DNA from 2 places in the Klebsiella sp. WOUb02 genome. Region 1 is predicted to be linked to the other one. Evidence: predicted binding sites of a transcription regulator. Region 1 holds the regulator's gene; the other holds the start of a gene.
The links. Region 1 encodes Fur, which represses iron uptake genes when iron is present. Its sites were predicted from a motif close to ATAATAATGAGAACNACTATCAA; they were not measured.
Positions count from the first base shown of each region.

Region 2: a site for Fur is predicted at 1,335-1,357, ahead of fhuE (ferric-rhodotorulic acid/ferric-coprogen receptor FhuE). Genes of this name have one in related genera too.

Region 1 is NZ_CP170110.1:2,162,250-2,165,660, reverse strand. It holds gene chiP (chitoporin ChiP) at 1-1,118, shown strand, start outside; gene chiQ (ChiQ/YbfN family lipoprotein) at 1,166-1,498, shown strand; gene fur (ferric iron uptake transcriptional regulator) at 1,578-2,030, opposite strand; gene fldA (flavodoxin FldA) at 2,323-2,853, opposite strand; gene ybfE (LexA regulated protein) at 3,004-3,297, opposite strand.
Region 2 is NZ_CP170110.1:1,650,078-1,653,488, reverse strand. It holds gene fhuE (ferric-rhodotorulic acid/ferric-coprogen receptor FhuE) at 1-1,242, opposite strand, end outside; gene hinT (purine nucleoside phosphoramidase) at 1,606-1,962, shown strand; gene ABOC21_RS14860 (YcfL family protein) at 1,966-2,340, shown strand; partial or broken gene lpoB (penicillin-binding protein activator LpoB) at 2,362-2,998, shown strand; partial or broken gene thiK (thiamine kinase) at 2,979-3,411, shown strand, end outside.

The DNA.
Region 1 (3,411 bases):
CAATTGAGATGGCGGAAAGCAGCGAAAGCGGCCACCCGAACGAAATTGCCTTCTCCTCAAGGAATAAAGCCTACGACGAAGATTACTCCGGCGATAAGAGCGGGATCAGCCTCTATAAAGCGGCGGCGAAATTTAAGTATGGCCCGGTGTGGGCGCGTGCTGGCTACATTCAACCAACCGGGCAAACGCTGCTGGCTCCGCACTGGAGCTTTATGCCGGGCACTTATCAGGGCGCTGAAGCCGGGGCCAACTTTGATTACGGCGACTCTGGCGCGCTGAGCTTCTCCTACATGTGGACCAACGAATACAAAGCGCCGTGGCACATTGAGATGGATGAGTTCTACCAGAACGATAAGAAGACGAAAGTCGATTATCTGCACTCCATCGGCGCCAAATATGATTTTAAAAACGACCTCGTGCTGGAGGCCGCGTTTGGCCAGGCTCAGGGCTATATCGACCAGTATTTTGCTAAGGCCAGCTATAAATTTGACGTTGCCGGCACCCCGTTAAACACCAGCTATCAGTTCTACGGCACCCGCGATAAGGTCAGCAACGGCGGCGCGAACGATATTTACGACGGCACCGCCTGGCTGCAGGCGCTGACCTTTGGCTACAAGGTTGCCGACGTGCTGGACCTGCGTCTGGAAGGCACCTGGGTTAAGGCCGAGGGCCAGCAGGGCTACTTCCTGCAGCGTATGACCCCAACCTACGCATCTTCTAACGGTCGCCTGGACGTGTGGTGGGATAACCGCTCCGACTTCAACGCCAACGGTGAAAAGGCCGTGTTCTTCGGCGCCATGTATGACATGAAAAACTGGAATATGCCGGGCTGGGCGTTTGGCGCGTCTTACGTTTATGCATGGGATGCGAAGCCGGGCAAAATGGCGACGCCAGATGCCTACTACAACGCCGACAAACGTCTGGAAGAGTCGGCCTACAGCCTCGATGCCATGTATACCGTGCAGGATGGCCGGGCGAAGGGAACGTTGTTCAAGCTCCACTTCACCCAGTACGACAACCACTCCGATATTCCTAGCTGGAGCGGCGGCTACGGCAATATCTTCCAGGATGAGCGCGACGTGAAGTTTATGGTTATTGCTCCGTTCACTATTTTCTGATGCCGCAGCCGCGGGCGTAAGCCTGCCGCCAGTCCGTGAGGTTGATTATGAAAAAGCTATTGCTCATCGCCATGCTGGCATCGGGCCTGGTGGCCTGTACGCAGTCACCGGCGCCAAAAGAAGATACTAAATTGAAGGACGCCTACAGCGCCTGCATCAATACGGCAGAAGGGAATCCGGATAAAGTTCAGGCCTGCCAGAGCGTGCTGAACGTTCTTAAAGAGGATAAGCAGCACCAGCAGTTCGCCACGCAGGAAAGCGTGCGCGTGCTGGATTATCAGCAGTGTATCCTGGCGACCCGCACCGGCAACGATCAGGCGGTGAAAGCCCGCTGCGACCAGATCTGGAAAGAGATCCGCCGCAACAATACCCGGCCCTGATTTCCCTCGTACCTCCTATTTGCGGGCATAAAAAAAGCCAACCTTCGGGTTGGCTTTTTGCTGCTTACGCGGCGGGAAACTATTTTTCCACCGCGTCGTGCGCGTGTTCATTTTCGCGGCAATCGCCTTCCGCACAGTGGCCGTACAGGTACAGGCTGTGGTTGGTCAGGCGGATACCGTGACGGTGGGCAATTTCACGCTGACGCGCTTCGATGGAGTCATCGCTGAACTCAATCACTTTGCCGCAATCGAGGCAAATCAGGTGATCGTGATGATGCTGCTGCGTCAGTTCGAAAACGGATTTACCGCCTTCAAAATTATGGCGGGTAACAATGCCGGCATCATCAAACTGGTTCAGTACGCGGTAAACGGTGGCCAGACCGATCTCTTCACCCATGTCGATCAGGCGTTTGTATAAATCTTCCGCGCTGACGTGATGGTTATCCGGCCCCTGCAGCACTTCCAGAATTTTTAATCGTGGAAGTGTGACTTTCAGGCCAGCCTTCTTCAATGCGGTATTGTTGTCAGTCATGCGGAATCTGTCCTGTTGCTAAACGATCTACTTCCATTAGCGGAAGTAATACAGAGAATCACCCGATGTAATGCGTTTCATTATAGAACTGCCATGATGAAATGAAAACCGCAAGCATCGAGCCTTTTATGCTGTCAAAAACGAGGCACAGGCTACAAACTGCGTCACGTCTCCTCGTTAAATCAGAGGACATTGTACAGATATGTGATTAAAAGTTAAAAACTTGTAGCTATTAGTTTTATTGCTTTTACCTATTAATACGGCGATATCCCAGGATAGCGCCGTTTAACGATCAGGCGTTTATGATTTCTTCGAGATGCAGTTCTTCAGAAACCTGCTTAACCCATTTCTCTACGCGCTCGTTGGTCAGCTCAGGCTGACGGTCTTCATCGATAGCCAGACCGACGAAATGGTCGTCATCAGCGAGACCTTTAGAGGCTTCGAAATGGTAGCCCGCCGTTGGCCAGTGGCCGACGATGGTTGCGCCGCGCGGTTCGATGATGTCGCGAATGGTTCCCAGCGCGTCACAGAAGTATTCAGCGTAGTCTTCCTGGTCGCCGCAGCCAAACAGGGCGACGAGCTTGCCGTTGAAGTCGACCTCTTCCAGCGTCGGGAAGAAATCGTCCCAGTCACACTGTGCTTCACCGTAGTACCAGGTTGGGATGCCCAGCAGCAGAATGTCATGACCCTGCAGGTCTTCTTTGCTGCTTTTGGCAATGTCGTGAACATCAGCAACGTCTTTACCAAGCTGCTTTTGGATCATTTTTGCAATATTTTCGGTGTTGCCGGTGTCGCTGCCAAAAAAGATGCCGATGATTGCCATGAGTAAAATAACCTCTTGAAACTTAATGATGTGGTAGTGGCGTAATGCCCGCAGATAACGGCAATCATAGCAGAACAGGGAAGGGCGCGGAAACAGCAATCACGCCCGACTGCACACTCTGCTACATGAAAGTGTTGTTTTTGCGGTTTCTCAGGCTTTACTCTGGCTATGCAGGGCCGCCAGCTGGTTCATCAACATCTCTTCAATCAGATCGCTGCGGTTCATATTGCGGGCATCGGCCAGCTCATTGAGCGCATCAACCGCTTCAGCGTTGAGCTTGAGCTCCACGCGCCTTAAGCCGCGAACTTTGTCGCGTTTAAGCTGGTTGCGTTTATTGATGCGCAGCTGCTCGTCGCGCGAAAGCGGATTGGTCTTTGGTCTACCCGGGCGACGCTCGGTTGCGAACAAATCTAATGTCGTACGGTCCGTTTGTTCTTTTGCCATGATTCAGAGTGACTTCGGGGAAACAAATTGTCGGGCCATTGCCGACACAGATAGCGCGCCATAATACATCAGGCGAACCGCTGCGCCAACGACCGCGGGCATTCTGCGGCGCGG
Region 2 (3,411 bases), 510 kb from region 1:
GGCCCAGGAGCTGAAATAGCGATTATTTTGTTTGCTGTAGCTGCCGCCGACGATCAGGTTATGCTGGCGTCCGAACAGATCAAAACCGCCATCGGTAAACAGATCTACGGCATCGACTTTACGTTTGCCGCTGTTCCAGCCCGTCCCGCCAACGTAGTCATAGCCCGGGCCATAGCTGCCGTAGGGGCCGACCAGCATGCCGGTCTCTTTGTTGACGTACGCATCGACGTACATCATTTTGCTGTCGAATTTGACCTCGGAGTGGGTTGCGGTCATGGTCGCCTGCCAGGTATCGGCAAAGCGCTGCTTCAGCGTGACGAAGACTTTGTTGAACTCTTTATCGTTGTAGGCCCAGTCCGGAGAGGTGCTGTGGGCGCGATCGTAGTGGTTCTTGCTGCCGTCGGTATTCCAGCGCGGCAGGCCGCCCCAGGTTGGGCTGTCGACGTTGATTCGCTGATATTCGTAGCCGGCGGAGAGGCTGGTCGAGGTGCCCAGGTCGGCGTCGAGAATGCCGGAGAAGAACGTTTTTTCGCTGTTGTAGCGATCGAGCCAGGAGTCATTATTCTGATAGCCTGCGACAATACGCCCGCGAACGTTACCATCCTCGGTCAGCGGGCTTTGCATATCGGCGACGTAGCGCTGCTTGTTCCAGCTGCCGTATTCGGCGGAGACATTGCCGGTAAACTCGCGGCTGGTGGCATGCTTGCGGATCATGTTGATCGATGCTGAGGGGTTGCCCGTCCCGGTAAGCAGGCCGTTGGCGCCGCGTACGACCTCGACCCGCTCAAAGAGCGCGGTATCGGAGAGCGCGTCGCCCAGGTTCCAGCGGGACTCAAAATAGGTCGGGATCCCATCAACCATATAGTTGTCTATCTGAAAACCGCGGGAGTAATAGCTGCTGCGATCGGAGTCCGCCTGGCTGCGGCTGATCCCGAGCGTGTTGTCCATCACGTCGCCAAGGGTTTGCAGCTGCTGATCCTGCATCCGCTGCTCGCTGATGATACTCACCGACTGCGGAATATCGCGCTGGGTCATCAGCATTTTTGTTCCGGCAGTGGTGGCTTTAACGCTGTAATCCTGCCGCTGTTCGTCGCTGCCTGACGGCGTTGTTCCTTCTACAATGATGGTGTCGTCGGTCGTATCGGCGGCAAGGCCGAGCGTGGGGTAGAGCGCCAACGCGATGCCGACGGCGAGGAGAGACGGCGCGCGGCGACCGTCCCGTGAGCTGGTGGTGAAAGACATTATTAACCCTTAATTAGAAGACAAGCATTTTACGCCGAGGCTCTGTGGCCGCGGTCAAACCATTCCTGAAGTGCGTTGCGTCCATGAGATAAATACAAATGAGAAATATACGCATTTATATTTAATGTGTAAACAGACGTAAGAATGGCGGTCAAAAATGGTCTTTAATCGCTGCCGCCGCCGGACATAATCAGGGATATGCCTAATCCGTCATCAGCTAAGTCCGCCGCGGAGTAAGAAAAAGTGCATTCGGGTTGAAAGAGGGGGAGTAACTCGCTCATACTCTTAGACGAATCCTGTGCGTCCGCGTTTATCTGCAGAGGCAGACCAGAGCACGGTATAAAAATTAATAAGGAATCAGTCATGGCAGAAGAAACGATTTTTAGCAAAATCATTCGCCGGGAGATCCCGTCGGATATTGTTTATCAGGATGAGCTTGTTACCGCCTTTCGCGACATTTCTCCCCAGGCGCCGACCCATATTCTGATTATCCCCAATATCCTGATTCCTACCGTCAACGACGTCACCGCGGAGCACGAGCTGGCGCTGGGACGAATGATGACCGTCGCGGCGAAAATTGCGCGTGATGAAGGTCTTGCCGACGACGGCTATCGTCTGATCGTCAACTGCAACCGCCACGGCGGCCAGGAAGTCTACCATATCCATATGCACCTGCTGGGCGGTCGCCCGCTGGGTCCCATGCTGGCTCACAAAGGCTAATCAATGCGCGCAGCTCATTTCGGCACTCTTCTGGCGGCGGCGCTGCTGGCCGGCTGCGGTTCCCATGCGGAAATTCCGGTGGGAGAGCAGCAGACGCTGGTGATGGAATCTAACGTCTTAGCCGCGGGTATCAGCGCCGATGCGCCTGAGGTTACCGCCTCACAGATTCAGGCCACCGCGACCTCAAGGCTGTTCAACGAACGTCAGGAGCCGATCGTCGTGCATTACCGCTTCTTCTGGTATGACGCCAGAGGATTGGAGATGCACCCGCTGGAGCCGGCCCGCAGCATAACGGTGCCCGCACGCTCATCCGTGACGCTTTACGGCAGTGCGAATATTTTGGGGGCGCATAAGGCCCGACTTTATCTTTATCTGTAAGAGGTAATTGTGATGATGAAAATGTGTCGCTATGCGTTGATCACAGCACTGGCGATATTCCTTGCCGGGTGCGTCGGGCAGCGTCAGGAGCCCGCGCCGGTAGAGGAGGCGCAGCCGAAGCCGGAACAGCCCGCGCAGCCGCAGCCTACGGTGCCGACCGTGCCGGGCATTCCGGCAGTGCCGGCGCAGCCGGGTCCGATTGAGCATGAACAGCAGCCGACGCAGCCGACGCCGCGCGTTCGCCACTACGACTGGAACGGTGCGGTACAGCCGATGGTCGGGCAGATGCTGCAGGCGGGCGGCGTGAATGCGGGCAGCATTCTGCTGGTCGATAGCGTCAATAACCGCACTAACGGGACGTTGAACGCGGGTGAGGCGACCGAGGCCCTGCGCAATGCACTGACCGGAAACGGCAAGTTTACGCTGGTTTCATCGCAGCAGACTGGGCGTTGCGAAACAGCAGCTTGGCCTGTCGCCGCAGGATAGCCTCGGCAGCCGCAGCAAAGCGATGGGCATTGCGCGCACCGTCGGCGCGCAGTACGTGCTCTACTCCAATGCCACCGGTAACGTCAATTCGCCTGAGCTAAAGATGCAGCTGATGCTGGTGCAAACCGGCGAGATTATTTGGTCAGGTAAAGGTGCAGTTCAGCAACAGTAAGCTAACGCGCGATGAGCTATTGTCGCGCTTTTTCCCCCGCTATTCGCCGCTCGACGATCCGGCCTTTGCCGGTCTGAGCGGCGGTAGCTGCATTATCAGCAACGGCACCCGGCGGCTGGTATTACGCCAGCCGCACGATCCTGCCGCGCCCTCCAGCGATTTCCTTCGTCAATATCGCGCGCTATCCCGGATGCCGGATACGCTTGCGCCGTCGCCACTATTTTACTCGCCGCGCTGGATGGTGGTGGAATACTGCGTCGGTGAAATGAAAAGCGCGCTTCCGCCGTGCCCGCAGGCTGGCCGGGGTGTTGTATCATCTGCACCGTCAGCCGCGCTTCGGCTGGCGTATCGCGCTGGCGCCGCTGCTGGAACGCTACTGGCAGCAGAGCGACCGCGCGCGACGAACCCCGCTC